One region of the Paraburkholderia sp. GV068 genome, then DNA from elsewhere that is predicted to be linked to it. Evidence: riboswitches for the same ligand, from Rfam matches in the RefSeq annotation. Region 1 holds a riboswitch; the other holds the start of a gene.
What was found. Region 1 has a riboswitch for cobalamin ahead of C8K18_RS08330 (TonB-dependent receptor domain-containing protein). Riboswitches for the same ligand answer to the same signal wherever they lie in the genome.
Positions count from the first base shown of each region.

Region 2: linked by a shared signal. The riboswitch ahead of cobA (uroporphyrinogen-III C-methyltransferase) and the one ahead of C8K18_RS08330 (TonB-dependent receptor domain-containing protein) in region 1 are both predicted to bind cobalamin.

Region 1 covers NZ_QBUB01000003.1:149,735-157,357, reverse strand. Annotated here, with positions in the region: gene C8K18_RS08350 (EVE domain-containing protein) at 162-620, opposite strand; RNA gene ssrS (6S RNA) at 706-887, opposite strand; gene C8K18_RS08340 (cell division protein ZapA) at 1,059-1,373, opposite strand; gene C8K18_RS08335 (hypothetical protein) at 1,370-1,726, opposite strand; cobalamin riboswitch at 1,945-2,294, shown strand; gene C8K18_RS08330 (TonB-dependent receptor domain-containing protein) at 2,383-4,269, shown strand; gene C8K18_RS08325 (iron ABC transporter permease) at 4,297-5,367, shown strand; gene C8K18_RS08320 (ABC transporter ATP-binding protein) at 5,364-6,218, shown strand; gene cobT (nicotinate-nucleotide--dimethylbenzimidazole phosphoribosyltransferase) at 6,252-7,340, shown strand; gene C8K18_RS08310 (adenosylcobinamide-GDP ribazoletransferase) at 7,388-7,623, shown strand, end outside.
Region 2 covers NZ_QBUB01000006.1:3,082-10,704, forward strand. Annotated here, with positions in the region: gene cobN (cobaltochelatase subunit CobN) at 1-3,014, opposite strand, end outside; gene cobW (cobalamin biosynthesis protein CobW) at 3,029-4,138, opposite strand; cobalamin riboswitch at 4,304-4,585, opposite strand; cobalamin riboswitch at 4,655-4,899, shown strand; gene cobA (uroporphyrinogen-III C-methyltransferase) at 5,103-5,825, shown strand; gene C8K18_RS14120 (cobalamin biosynthesis protein) at 5,822-6,253, shown strand; gene cobO (cob(I)yrinic acid a,c-diamide adenosyltransferase) at 6,250-6,852, shown strand; gene C8K18_RS14130 (cobyrinate a,c-diamide synthase) at 6,855-7,623, shown strand, end outside.

The DNA of each region.
Region 1 (7,623 bases):
TTGAACAGGGTTGCGCGCGACGAGGCGAGCGCGACGCAACGGCACGACGCTTGCCGAAGCCGTTTGCGAGTCCGTTAGGCGCTCGTAACCTGAGCTTGGTTCCCTAATTTAACTTTGCTTCAACGTTGCTGCAGCGTTGCGGCAACGTGGGCCGCGCGACGTCAAACGAGCCGCGTCGTGATGAAGCGCCACTCCGCTTCGGTCACTGGCGTGATCGACAGACGGTTGCCTCTCGCGAGCACGCGCATGTCCTTCAGTTCTTCATGCTCGCGCAAGGCCGCGAGCGGAATCAACGGAATCTTCTTCTTGAACACGACGTCGACGAGCAGCCAGCGCGGCGTTTCCTGCGACGACTTCGGGTCGTAATACGGGCTCTTGCTATCGAACTGCGTGGGGTCCGGATAGGCCGTGGACGCAACTTCAGCAAGCCCCGCGATGCCCGGCTCGGGGCAGCTCGAGTGATAGAACAGCACGCCGTCGCCGATCTGCATGCCATCGCGCATGAAGTTGCGAGCCTGATAGTTGCGCACGCCCGTCCACGGCAGCGTGCGGTGCGCGGCGTTGGCGAGATGGTCGATGCTTGCTTCGTCCGGTTCGGACTTCATTAGCCAGTAGCGCATGAATCGAATTGAACGTTAGGGGTTTGAAGAAGCACGGCGCCCAAACAAAAACGGCACCGGACGCAAGTCCGATGCCGTTCCAAATAAGGTCCCCGCCTTAGCCGCTAGGCCGGCATCCTGAACCGGGGGTTCAGAATTGGTCGCAGTTAGCAGCACTTCGGGTACATCAGACAGAGTGACGCGCACGCCCGTGCTACAAATTTCCGCAACCGTGCACATGGCATTGGTTCAAGGAATATATGACCTTGGCGAACCAGGCAGGGAAGCTAAACCGATGAAGCAAAACCGATGACACTGAAACGATTGACTCAAACGTTGGGGACCTGTTCGCCTCGCGCAGTTCGTGCATGCTTCACGAACCTTGCCTGCTTACTTTCCGTTTGAATCCGCAGCCGGTATCAGCACCGGCCGCACTGCTCTCAACATGCTACTTGCAACTTACTGCACGCTGTACTGCTCGATGACAGTACCCAGTTGCTCGTTCATTTGATGCATTGTACGCCGGATTTCTTCAGCGGGAAATGCTTCTCCGTGACGCACGCTTGTTTGCAGCTTAAGCAGTTCGGATGCCAGCGACAGCGCAGCCATGACTGCAATGCGATCCGTGCCGCGCACGTTGCTGTTATTGCGGATCTTCGACATTTCGGCGTCGACTCGCGCGACTGCTTCAAGCAGCGCGCCTTCCGTTTCCGGCGAGCAGGCGAGGCGATAGGGCACGCCGAGAATCGATACTTCGATCTGCTTGGTCGTCATGCATTTTCTCCGTGGCGAGTGGCGTCGCTCTCTGTTTCGACCTCGTGCGGAGCGGGCTCGAGCAGATCGAGCTGGTTGTCCGGCTCGTTGTGCGCACGCGCACGCGGCAATTTTTCGAGGATCGCGTTCAGACGCACCTGCGCGTCGTCGATCTTGGCCGACAGCGCGTCGCGCTCCGCTTGCAGTGCGTCGCGTTCCTCGCGCAGCAGCGCAAGTTCCGTGCGCGTAGCTTCGGCTTCGGCGCGCGACTGCGCGAGTTGCTCTTCGAGCGCGAGGCGCGCTTCATTGTGGCGCTGGCTGATCGCGATCAGCTTGCCGATATTCTGTGAAAGTGTTTCGAGTTCGGTGAGCATGTGCTGCGTCCTCTAAAGACATCGCATTTTAGCGCGGAATGTCGCACGTTCCGACATTTGTCTCGTTTCGAGACGTAACAACCCCGCTTTTTGCAGCCTTTTTTCGACTGAAGAAGAGAAACTACGCGCGTGCCGGAGATCGCGTCGGACAATAGCTCGACCCTGTCCGAATGAATCGCTCTCGCGGCCCGCGTTCTTGACTGACTCAGAGGGCGCTCATACACTGGCCGCACTCTGGTGCCCGCGCGCATTTCATTGTGCGCGCAGTTAAACGGGAAGCAGGCCGCGCCGTTCTACCCGAACGCGCCAACCTGCGCTGCCCCCGCAACGGTAAGCGACCGCATTTCGCGTGCATTGCAGTTCGTCGCATTCGCTGCAGTTCATCGCTGCTCATCGCAGTTCAGTGCTGCGGTACGAATCGTATTTCGAACAGCAGTTCGCGCTTTTGCAGTTCGATCCCCATCGCGTGTTCCGGTTCAACTCGCGAGTGTGCCACTGCGCGTCACGCGTGGGAAGGCGGGATCGAAAGTCGTTAGCCCGGATACCGGCCAGAGGGAGGGGCGCGCGGCGCGAATTGTCAAAAGCGCACGCGCCTCGTTACGCGACGGCCTGCGGGGAAGCGGGCCGCGCACGCCATCCACGGGAAATCTCACTTCATGCTGTCCCCCATCGCCCGCGCGGTGCTGCTCGCTTTTGCCGGGCTGCCCCATCTCGCGCATGCGCAGGCCGCCGCGCCTGCAAACGCCGACGCTTCGTCCACCGCTTCGTCCACTGCATCGTCCACTGTTTTATCGCCCGTCGTGGTGACCGCCGAGCGCGGACCGCAAGCGCTTGCCGATACGATCCCGCAGACGTCGCTATTCGATCAGCAGGACCTGGCCGACACCACCGCAACGGATCTGCCCGGCCTGCTGCAACTCGCGCCCGGCGCGCAAATCTCGCGTACAGGCGGGCCCGGTTCGACGGCGAGCCTTTATTTGCGCGGCGCGTCGTCGACGCAATCGCTGATTCTCATCGACGGCGTGCGCGTCGATTCCGTGAGTCTCGGCACCGCGCAAATCGCGCAGATTCCGCTCGATCAGATCGATCACGTCGAGGTCGTGAACGGCAACGTGTCCGCGTTATACGGCTCGGGCGCGATCGGCGGCGTGGTACAGGTGTTCACGAAAGACGGCGGCGCGCATCCGCCGCGTTTCAATTTCTCTGTGGGCTACGGCAGCTATCACACGCAGACGCAGCAGGTGGGCGCGAACGGCGCATTGGATAAAGACGGCCGCACGACCTTCAGCATTTCGCTCGCGCGCTCGAAAGACGACGGCTTTTCAGCGCTGAATCCAAGCGAGGCGCCCAACGCGAATCCGAACGCGAACGGCTATCTGAACGAGAGCATTTCGGCGTCGCTGCGCCACAAGTTCAACGACCAATGGGACGCGGGCGTCCGCTATCTGCAGTCGAACGGCAACAACAGCTACGACAACGCGTACGGCGCGCCGACCGATCTGAACAACCTCTACACGAAAGTGCGGCAGGTGTCCGCGTTCGCCAACGGCAAGCTGACCGACTGGTGGACCACGCACTTCATCGTGTCCGAAGGCGACGACCGCAGCGTATCGAAGACCAACGGCCTCTACAACGGACGCTTCGATACCGACAACCGGCAATACACGTGGCAGAACGATTTCGCGCTGGCCGCGCAGCAAAAACTGCGCGTGGGCTACGAGCATCTCGATCAGAGCCTCGACTCCGATACGTTCGCCGCGCCCACGCGGCATGTCGATTCCGTCTTCGCGGGCTACACGGCGCGCTTCGGACGCAACCAAATCCAGGCCAACGTGCGGCGCGACCAGTACTCCGATTTCGGCGGAGCGAACAGTTACTATCTCGGCTATGGGTTCGACATCACGCCGCATTGGAAGCTGAGCGCAAGCTATTCGGATTCGTTTCGCGCGCCGAGCTTCGACGATCTGTACTATCCGCTAAGCGGCAATCCGTCGATTCAGCCCGAGCGCAGCCATTCGCTCGAAGCGGCGCTGCAGTACGCGTCGAATGCGTTGGGCGTGATGCGTTTGAGTGCTTTCCAGACGCGTTATTCGAATCTGATCGACTATCAGCAGGTCACGCCGGGCATCTATCTGGCGGAGAACGTGGGGCATGCAAAAGTGCAGGGGCTCGAGGGATCGTGGAGCGGACATGTGGGCAAGACCGATGTGCGCGCATCGGTCACGCTGCAAAATCCCGTCGATCTCGACAACGACGTGGACCTCGTGCGGCGCGCGCGGCGCTTCGCGTCCTTGACGGTGAACCGCAGCATCGCGGGGTGGCGCGTGGGCGGCGAGTGGATCGTGAGCGGCCCGCGCGAGGACAGCAGCGGCAAGCTCGGCGGCTACGGCATCGTGAATCTGTCCGCGCGCTACAACATCACGAAAGCCTGGTACGTGGCCGCGCAAATCCAGAATCTGTTGAACAAGGACTATGAAACGGCCTACTCGTATAACTCGCCGGGGCGCGGTGCGTATGTCACGCTCGGCTGGCAGCAGCAGTGATGCGCGCGCCATGTTGAGAGCGCGCCGATGAGCCGTCATCCAGGTTCCCTGCCCGCCGCATTGCACGCGATGACCGCGAAGCGCGCCGCCGCGATCTGGCTCGTGCTCGCGCTCGCCGCGCTGGTCGTGCTGATGGCGTCGCTCGCGTTGGGCAGCGTCTCGCTCGCGCCCGCGCGCTTGATCGAGGCGCTGTCGCCGCTGCATGCGTCGGCGTCCGCGTCCGGCTCTGCCAGCGCCTCCGACGATCTCGCCGGCGAAATCGTGCGCACGCTGCGCTTGCCGCGCGCATTGGCCGGTTTCGCGTGCGGCGCATTGCTCGCAATGGCCGGTGCGCTCTTGCAAGTGCTGTTGCGCAATCCGCTCGCGGAGCCCTACGTGTTGGGCGTATCGGGCGGGGCCGCGAGCTTCGCGCTGATCGCGATGATCGCCGGCAGCGCGTGGTGGCTCGTCGATGCGTCCGCGTTCGCAGGCGCATTCGTGTCGATTCTGCTCGTGCTCGGTCTCGCGCGCCGCGAGTTGTGGCGCGGCGAGCCGCAGGACACGTCGCCGCGTTTGCTGTTGACCGGCGCGGTCATCGCGGCGGGTTGGGGCGCGTTGATCACGTTGCTGCTGAACCTCGCGCCCGACAATCGTCTGCGCGGCATGCTGTTCTGGCTCACCGGCGACCTCAACGGCAATGCGATGCCGTGGACGGCGCTTGCGGCGCTCGTGGTCGTTGTAGTTGTCATCGTGCCGGTTGCGCCGCGTCTGAACGTGCTTTTGCGAGGCGACGCCGTCGCAGAAGCGCTCGGCGTGGCGGTGATGCCGCTGCGCTTGCGCGTCTATCTCGCGGCCTCGCTCGCGGCGGCCGCAGCGGTGACGACGGCGGGCACCATCGGCTTCGTCGGGCTCGTCGTGCCGCATGTGCTGCGGCTCGCGTTCGGCAACGACCAGCGCATGCTGCTGCCCGCCGCGGCGCTCGGCGGCGGCGTCGCGGTGATGGGCGCGGACCTGATCGCACGCCTCGTGATCGCGCCGGCGCAATTGCCGGTCGGCGTGATTACGTCGATCATCGGCGTGCCGGTGTTTCTGTGGATGCTGCTGCGCGCCCGCCGATGATGCACGCCTCCCATCACACCTCCAACCAGGCTCAGCCCGCGCTCAGCGCGCAACGCGTGACGTTGCGTGCGGGCGCACGCACCTTGCTCGACGCCTTCACGCATACGTTCTATCCCGGCGAGATCTGGTGCGTGGCTGGACCGAACGGCGCGGGCAAGACGACGCTTCTATCGACGTTAGCCGGCTTGAAGCAACCGTCGGCGGGACAGGTCGAACTCGACGGCGTGCCGCTTGCGCACTGGCAGGGTCAACAGCTTGCGCAACGTCGCGCGTTGATGCCGCAAAGCGCGCCCGACGCTTTCAGCGCAAGCGTGCTCGACATCGTCATGCTCAACCGCTTTCCGCATCTGACCGGCTGGGGCTGGGAGCGCGAGGCCGATCGCGAGGCGGCGCACGCCGCGCTCGATGTGCTCGGCCTCACCGAATTCGCCGCGCGCGACGTGCTGTCGCTCTCAGGCGGCGAACGTCAGCGTGTCTCGCTCGCCGGGGTGCTGTGCCAGCAAGCGCCGCTGTTGCTGCTCGATGAACCGCTGTCGCATCTGGACTTGCATCATCAGATAGAGTGCCTGGAAGCGCTAAGCGAATGGACACGCGAGCCGGGACGCACGGTTCTGTTTTCCTGTCACGACCTGAATCTCGCGCGCCGGTTTGCGACGCACGCGCTGCTTCTGGACGGCGCGGGCGCTGCCTATGCGGGTCCCGCCCACGATGTACTGACGCCCGCGTTGACGAGCCGCGTATTCGGCTATCCGCTGATACTGATCCGCGATGGCGAGCACGAAGCACTGATTCCCGCGCCGCGTTCACGTCATGAATCGTCTTCGGTTCATGACACATCGGCAAGCCGGTAGCCAGACCACAACATCATCTATCTTCACGAACTCATGACTTCCACGCCAGGCTTGTCCGCATTGTCCGAAGTTGAACCGCTCGATGAGACGTTGCGCGCCGAGCTTCAGCACATCATCGATACGAAGACGAAGCCGCCCGGCAGTCTCGGCCAGCTTGAAACGCTCGCGCGTCAGATGGGTTTGATCCAGCGCAGCACGCGTCCCAACGTACAGCGACCCGCGTTGATCGTCTTCGCCGGCGATCATGGCATTGCCGCCGAAGGCGTCAGCCCTTATCCGCAAGCGGTGACCGCGCAGATGGTCGCGAATTTTCTCGCGGGCGGCGCGGCGGTCAATGCGTTGAGCCGCGTGGCCGCCGTCGAACTCGAAGTCGTGAACGCCGGCATTGCAACACCGCTGCAGCACACAGACGGCCTCATCGACATTCCGATTGCAGCGGGCACGCGCAACTTCGCGCACGAACCGGCGATGACGCGTGACCAGGCGCTCGCCGCAATGCAGGCCGGCGCCGCGCGCGTGCGGCATCACGCGGCGCTCGGCAGCAATGTGATCGGCTTTGGCGAAATGGGCATTGCGAACACGTCGGCGGCGGCGTGTCTGATGAGCCGTTTGTGCGGCGTGCCGATCGACGAGTGCGTGGGCCGCGGCACCGGTCTCGACGACGCGGGGCTCGCGAAAAAGCGCAACGTGCTGGCCGCGGCGCTCGCGCATCACGGTGCCTCGCATGATCCGCACGATCGGCACAATCGGCACAATCCGCTCGATGTGCTCGCCACCTTCGGCGGCTTCGAAATCGCGATGATGGCGGGCGCCTATCTGGCGGCAGCGCAGGCGCGCATGACGATTCTGGTCGACGGCTTCATTGCGAGTTCGGCGCTGCTGGTTGCAAACGCCATTGCGCCGAACGTGCGCGAGTACTGCGTGTTCGCCCATGCGTCGAACGAAGCGGGGCACCGGCGTATGCTCGATCATTTCGGCGCCACGCCCTTGCTCGCGCTCGACATGCGGCTCGGCGAAGGCACGGGTGCCGCGCTCGCCGTGCCGCTGCTGCGCGCGGCCTGCGCGTTCATCAACGAGATGGCGAGCTTCGAATCGGCCGGCGTCGCGAATCGCGAAGCCTGAGCGATCCTCGGCATGCTTTTCAAACCCATGCACGCGACGACGCACCCATGAACCCGCTGGCGGAATTGCGCTACTTCTTCACCGCGCTCGGCTATTTCACGCGCGTGCCCGTGCCGCGATGGGTCGGCTATGAACCGCATTATCTGAATGCGGCGGCGCGTTACTTTCCGCTCGTCGGCGCGCTGATCGGCGGCGTCGGCGCGCTCGTCTATCTCGCTGCGCTGCGTGTGTTTCCGGCGGGCGTCGCGGTGTTGCTGTCGATGGCGTCGACGTTGCTGGTTAC
Region 2 (7,623 bases), on a different contig from region 1:
ACACGCGCGCGAATCGGATTGAGCTCCGCGGGTTCGTCGAGTTCGGCGACGGCCTGCACCGCCGCATCGAACAGGTGCATCACGTTGGCGAAAGCGTCGCGGAAAAAACCGGACACGCGCAACGTGACGTCGATACGCGGACGGTCGAACGCTTCGATCGGCATGATCTCGAAGTCGGTCACGCGATGGCTGCCCGGCGCCCACTTCGGCCGCACGCCGAGCAGCGCTAGCGCCTGCGCGATGTCGTCGCCGCCGGTACGCATGGTCGCGGTGCCCCATACGGAAAGACCGATCGCGCGCGGATAATCGCCGTGTTCCTGCAGATGCCGCTCGATCAATTGCTGAGCCGACTTGAGCCCGAGCGACCAGGCGGCTTGCGTGGGAACCGCGCGCGTGTCGACCGAATAGAAGTTGCGCCCTGTGGGAAGCACATCGGGCCGGCCACGCGATGGCGAACCGCTCGGCCCCGGCGGCACGAAACGCCCTTCGAGGCCGCGCTTCAGATGCAGCATTTCCTGGGGGCCGCATGCGTCGAGCCGCGGCAGCACGTCGTTGCGCAAACGTTCGAGTACGCGTGATGCTTGCGGCAGGCTGACTTCGGCGAAAGCGTTTGAAGCGTCGCCTTGCTCCTTGCACATTGCACGCAGCATGTCGGCTGCGAGCAGTTCGAGACGCTCGCGCGTATCGCCGCAATGCCGCCACGGCGCGTCGCTCACGCGTTGCAGAACATCGGGGCGCGGACCCGTCCATGCCGCCGACCAATCGACAGACAACGGATCGAAGAACCGATCGATGTTCAGATCGCGCGCCAACGCATCGATCAAACCTGCGTTGCGGCCTTGCCCATCACCGACGGGAAAGCGCCCCAGCGCGAGCAACGTATCGCGCCGTTGCACGCCGTGCGGCGATTGACCGAACGTGTGCAACCCATCGCGAATCTGCGCCTCTTTCAATTCGCAGAGCCACGCATCGACGCGGGTCAGCAGCACATCTTCATCGTCCTCGCCCTTCGGCGCCGACAGGCTCAGTTCTTCATGCAACCTGTGTTCTACGATGGTCGCGAGAATCGTGCGCCGCAACAGCTTCGAGCGGCGCGGATCGACCATCAATGCTTCATAGTATTCGTCGACCTGGCGCTCGAGATCCTGCAGCGGCCCATAGCTTTCCGCGCGCGTGAGCGGCGGCATCAGGTGATCGACGATCACCGCCTGCGCACGGCGTTTCGCCTGGCTGCCCTCGCCTGGATCGTTGACGATGAACGGATACAGATGCGGCATCGGCCCGAGAATCAGATCGGGCCAACAGGTATCGCTCAGCGCGACGCTCTTGCCCGGCAGCCATTCCAGGTTGCCATGCTTGCCGACATGCACGATTGCGTCGATGCCGAACTGATGACGCAGCCAGAAATAGAACGCCAGGTACGCATGCGGGGGCACCAGTTCGGCGTCGTGATAGCTCGCGTAATCGCCCTGATCACGTGAACGCGACGGCTGAATGCCGACGAACACATGACCGCAGCGCCAGCCCGAAATCATGAAACGGCCGCGCCGCACGGTCGGGTCCTGGTCCGGCGAGCCCCAGCGCGCATTCAGCGCATCGCGCGTCTGAGCAGGCAGCGCGTTGAAATACGCGAGGTAGTCGCCAAGCGCAAAGCTTTGCAAAGCGGGCCGCAGATCGCGCACGACGGGATCGTTCGTCACGCCTTCGGTCAGCTTCTTCAGCAGCGCGTCGCCGTTTTCTGGCACGTCGGCCACGCGATAACCTTCGTCGCGCAGCATCGACAGAATGCCGACCACCGACGCCGGCGTGTCGAGCCCGACGCCATTGCCGATGCGTCCCTCGCTCATCGGATAGTTAGCGAGAATCAGCGCGAGCTTCTTCTCGGCGTTATCGAGCGAACGCAGCCGGCACCAGCGGCGGCTCAGTTCAGCGAGAAAACGCACGCGTTCGAGATCCGGCTGATAGCGGACCACGTCGACTTCCGTATGCGGACAACGATAGGCGAGCCCCTTGAAACTGATCGCGCGCGTGATGATGCGGCCGTCCACTTCCGGCAGCGCGATATGCATCGCGATGTCGCGCGAATTGAGGCCCTGGTTGTCCTTCACCCAGTCGTCGCGATTGCCGCCGCTCAAAATCACTTGCAGCACCGGCGCATCGCCTGCGAGCGCGAGCGGTTCCGGATCGTCGATCGCAGACGCGGCGAACGCAGTGGTGTTGAGCACTAGCGCGGCATCATGTTGCGCGCACAACGACTGCACGACTTCCCGGCTCATCGCATCTTTCAGCGACGTGATCGCAATCGGCAGCGGGTTCATGCCTTCTGATTCGAGCGCGTCGATCAGCGCGTCGAACACCGCGGTATTGGCCGCCTGAAGATGCGCCTTGTAGAACAGAATCGCGGCAACGGGCGCGGCATGCTGCCAGCGCGCCTGCCAGTCGGCGATAGTCGGCGTATCGCATGCGGGATGGTAGAGCGACGCGGCAGGCAACGCGCGCGGCGGCGCCGGTTCGCGTCCCCATCGTAAAGCGCGATGCGCGATGCAGCGCAGGAACGCCTCGGCGTTCTGCGGCCCGCCTTCGCGCAGATAGCGCCACAGTTGATGGCAGAGATCGGCATCGGCGGTACTGCGTGCGAGCAGGTTCGGATCTTCCTGCAGATCGCCGGAGAACATCGCGAGCGTCTGCTGTTTGCGCTCCGCAAGCGCGACCACCTGCTCGATGCCGTATGGCCAGTACGCCTCGCCGCCAAGATGATCGACCACGACGACGCGCGCATGTTGCAACACGTCTTCGACGTAAAAGTCCACGGAGGCAGGCTGCCGCAGATACGTGACATTCGCGAGGCGCACGCTCGGGAAGCCGTCGCCGAGACGCGGAAACACGCTCGCGAGCAACGACAGCGTCGTATCCGCGGAACTCAGAATGACGATGTCCGCGGGCCGCTGATCAATGCGGATCACGCCTTGCGTATCGTCGACGAAACCGCCCGGCGTGGTGCGCAGCAGATGCATGTGTCTATACCTGCTTACGTCTGTTGCGCGGCGACAGCGGCTGCGACGCCGAGCGCCGCGTCGAACGCGCGTTGTAGCGCAGCCTGGTCGAGGTCTTCACCGATCAGCACGAAGCGGCTTTCGGCGCCTTCGCCTAGTTCTTCCAGTTCACCTTGCTGCCAGCGTCGATCGAAATAACTATCGAAGCGCCGGCCCACGCCTTGAACGACGAGCCGCATCGGCGCGCCCGGCAACGCCGCGAAACCCTTCACGCGATAAATCGTGTTGTTTTCCACGAGTCCTTGCAGCGCGGCGATCACCGCTTCACGCGACTGTGCCTTTGCATTCACGACCACCGAATCGAACTCATCGTGATGATGATTGGCGTCGTCGGCCGAACCGTGGTGATCGTGGCGCAAGTGAATGGTTTCCTCCGACGCCGCTTCAAGTCCGAACAACGCGTGCAGATCGAGTTCGCCTTTATGCGCGCGCACGATCTTCACCTGCGGCGGAATTTCGGCGCGAATCACGGCTTCGACCGCGTTCTGGCCTGCTTCGTCGAGCAGATCGGTCTTGTTCAGAATCACCAGATCCGCAGCCGACAACTGATCCTCGAACAATTCGTGCAGCGGCGACTCGTGGTCGAGATTCGGATCGGCCTTGCGTTGCGCGTCGACAGCAAGCGGGTTTTCGGCGAACTGACCGCTTGCCGCAGCGGGTCCATCGACCACCGTAATCACCGCATCCACAGTGAAACTGTTCTTGATCTGCGGCCAGTTGAACGCCTGCACAAGCGGCTTCGGCAACGCGAGCCCCGAGGTTTCGATCAGCACATGGTCGATCTGCTCGCGGCGCTCGACGAGCTTTTCCATCACTGGAAAGAACTCTTCCTGGACCGTGCAGCACAGGCAACCGTTCGCCAGTTCATACAATTGGCCTTCGGTCTCGACGCCGTTTTCATCGCAACCAATGCCGCAACCTTTGAGGATTTCGCCGTCTATGCCGAGCTCGCCGAACTCGTTGACGATCACCGCAATGCGCTTGCCGCCCGCATTCCGAAGAATGTGCCGCAGCAACGTCGTCTTGCCGCTGCCGAGAAAGCCCGTGACGATGGTGACGGGAATCTTGCGCATCTGAACTTGCATGGTGAGTCCATCCGTGAGAGTTGCATCTGCTGGCCGGCCGAATCACGCGCTTTGCGCATGACGTCGCATCGCAAAACGCGGGAACGCACGACGGCCTTGCCGCTACACCAGGGAAACGCAGAATACGGGTATGAGGTCATGAGCGCAGCGCCGCTTCCCCGCGGCGTTCGCCCTTCGTGTTCCGGCCGGTATCCGGGCTGGCGAAAGCGCCGCTTCCCCTTCCCGGACGAGTGATTTCTCGCCCAGTGGTGATATGCCGACGCGGCCTTGCGCGTGGACATCGAAGCCGGCTCCGCGGCGCCATGCAAACCGCCATGACGTCGCTTTTCGCTTACCGTTGCGGGGGCAGCACAGGTTGACCCGATCCATGCGAGGCGGGCGCCCTGTTTCCCGTTTAACTGCATGCGCACGAGCGCGCACACGAGCACCAGAAGTGCGTGCGAGTGTAGGCCGCGCGCCTTGCGCCGTCAAGAAAACGCAAGCCCGGCGCGCTTATCGGACGGGCTTGCCGTGTGCTATCGTATGCGCGCGTCTGGTGCCCGCACATGCGCTCGCGTGTGCAGTTAAACGGGAAACAGGCAGCGCGCTTGCGCTCAACCTGTGCTGTCCCCGCAACGGTAAGCGACCGGCGGCGCGATTATTTTTTGCGCCGCACATGCGTTTTCAGTGCCACTGTCCAGCACATTCGAACGAATGTGGGCGGGAAGGCAAAGCGCGTGAGGCCGCCAGCCCGGATACCGGCCAGACGCGGAGGCGGCCGTGCGTTCTCAACGTCACGCCGCCGGCCGCCGGAATCCGCGAGGGACGGATGTGAAGGCGCTCAAGCACGACTTAGGGAAGCGGTCTGCAATCCGCGTTTGCTGTCGTGCGCGAATGCACAGTTTCGAATGACTTCAATTTCCATCACATTGCGTGTATGTCGACGCTGCATGATTGCATGTGCGCCGACGCGGCGCATGCCGCGATGAAACGCGCATGGCTGATCGGCGCAGGCCCCGGCGACGTCGAACTGATGACGCTCAAGGCAACCCGCGCGCTCGCGCAAGCCGACGTGATACTCGTCGACGATCTGGTGAACCCCGACGTGCTGCAATTTGCGCGCGCCGATGCGTGCATCGTGTATGTCGGCAAGCGCGGCGGTCATCCGTCGACGCCGCAACACGGCATCGCCGAACAAATGCTCGCGCATCTGAACGAAGGGCGCAGCGTCGCGCGTTTGAAGGGCGGCGATCCCTTCGTGTTCGGCAGAGGCGGCGAAGAGCAACAGGCGCTGCATGCGGCGGGCGTCGACGTCGAAATCGTCAGCGGCATCACGGCCGGCATTGCGGCGCCGGCGGCCATCGGCATTCCGGTCACGCACCGCGATCATGCGCAAGGCGTCGTGTTCGTGACCGGCCACGGCGCAGGCACGAGCGAGCCGGATTGGGCCGCGCTCGCCGCCACGCGCATGACGCTCGTCATCTATATGGGCATGCGGCGGCTAAACGACATCGTCGGCGCGTTGCTGGCAGCGGGCATGTCGGCAGAGACGCCGTGTGCCGCGATCGAATCCGCAACGCGCCCCGAGCAGCGGCATGCGCTCGCGACACTCGGTGATTTCGCCGATGCCGTCGCGCGCGCGGGACTCGGCTCGCCCGCGATCGTGGTGATCGGCGGCGTGGCGTCGCTGGCGAAGGATGTCCGATGAAAACGCTTAGCGTGGGCATCGGTTGCCGCTTGCAGACGTCGGCGGAAGAAATCGAAAACGCTGTGCGCGCAGCGCTCGGCTCGCATTCATTCGAAGACATCGCGGCCGTCGCCTCGATCGAAACCAAAGCGCAAGAACCCGGCTTGCTCGCGTTCTGCTCGCGCCACGGGTTACCGCTGAAGCTGTTCACTCGCGAGCAGATTGCCGCGCTGCATGTCGCCGAGCCGTCGGCGGCGGCGCGCGAGCATCTCGGCGTCGACGGCGTCTGCGAACCGTGTGCGTTGCTCGGCGCGTCGATCCACGCTGCCACTCACACGCAGTATCTCGTCGCTCGCAAAACCGTTCACGCGGGCGTCACCGTGGCGATTGCATCGACCGAACACGCGCTGCCGCGCAGCGCCACCTTCACTGACCAGGACCTTCCATGAAGACCGATCCCGAATCGCATCAACGCATGACCGAACGCCGGCGCGAAGGCCACGAAAAGAAACAGGCCAACGCGACCGTCGAAAAGGGTCTGCTGATCGTCAACACCGGCACCGGCAAAGGCAAGACGACCGCTGCGTTCGGCATGGCCGTGCGCGTGCTCGGCCACGGCATGCGTCTTGGCGTCGTGCAGTTCATCAAGGGCGCGCTGCATACGTCGGAGCGCGACTTTCTCGGCGCCATCGCCAACTGCGATTTCGTCACGATGGGCGACGGCTACACCTGGAACACGCAGAACCGCGACGCCGACATCGCGACCGCGCGCAAGGGCTGGGACGAAGCGCGCCGGATGATCGAAAGCGGCGACTATCAGATGGTGATCCTCGACGAGCTGAACACCGTGCTCAAGTACGAGTACCTGCCGCTCGACGAAGTGCTGTCCGTGATCGCCGCGCGTCCAGAGATGCTGCATGTGGTCGTGACAGGCCGTCATGCGCCCGACGCGCTGATCGAAGCCGCCGACCTCGTCACCGAAATGCGCATCGTCAAGCATCCGTATCGCGAGCAAGGCGTGAAAGCGCAGCGCGGCGTGGAGTTCTGAACGTGTCCGCCTGCCCCGCGCTCTTCATCAGCGCGCCCGCGTCGGGCCAGGGCAAGACCACGATCACCGCGGGTCTTGCGCGCTACCATCGGCGGCTCGGGCGGCACGTGCGTGTCTTCAAGACCGGGCCCGACTTTCTCGATCCCATGATTCTCGCGCACTCGAGCGGCGCGCCGGTGTTGTCGCTCGATCTGTGGATGGTCGGTCAGGACGCGTGCCGCAGTCTGCTTGCCGAGGCGGCGGCCGAAGCCGATCTGATCCTGATCGAAGGCGTGATGGGTCTCTTCGACGGCACACCGAGCAGCGCCGATCTCGCGAGCGCTTTCGGCGTGCCCGTGCTCGCTGTCATTTCCGCGAAGGCGATGGCGCAGACCTTCGGCGCGGTCGCGTTCGGGCTTGCGAATTTCAGGCCGCACGTGCCGTTTCATGGCGTGCTCGCTAACCGCGTCGGCTCCGCGCGTCACGCGCAGATGCTGCAAGAAGCGTTGCCGTCGACGCTGCGCTGGTGCGGCCACCTCGCAGCAAGCGATGAAATCGAATTACCCGACCGTCACCTCGGCTTGCATCAAGCGGCCGAAATCGACGACCTCGACGCGCGCCTCGAACGCGCCGCCGATGCGCTCGCCGATACCGCGTTAGCCGATCTGCCGCCCGCCGTCGAATTCGGCGCGCCCACGCCGCCGGCGCTGCCGCCGCTTCTGCAAGGCAAGCAGATCGCCATTGCGCGCGACGCAGCGTTCTCGTTCATCTATCCGGCCAACGTCACGCTGC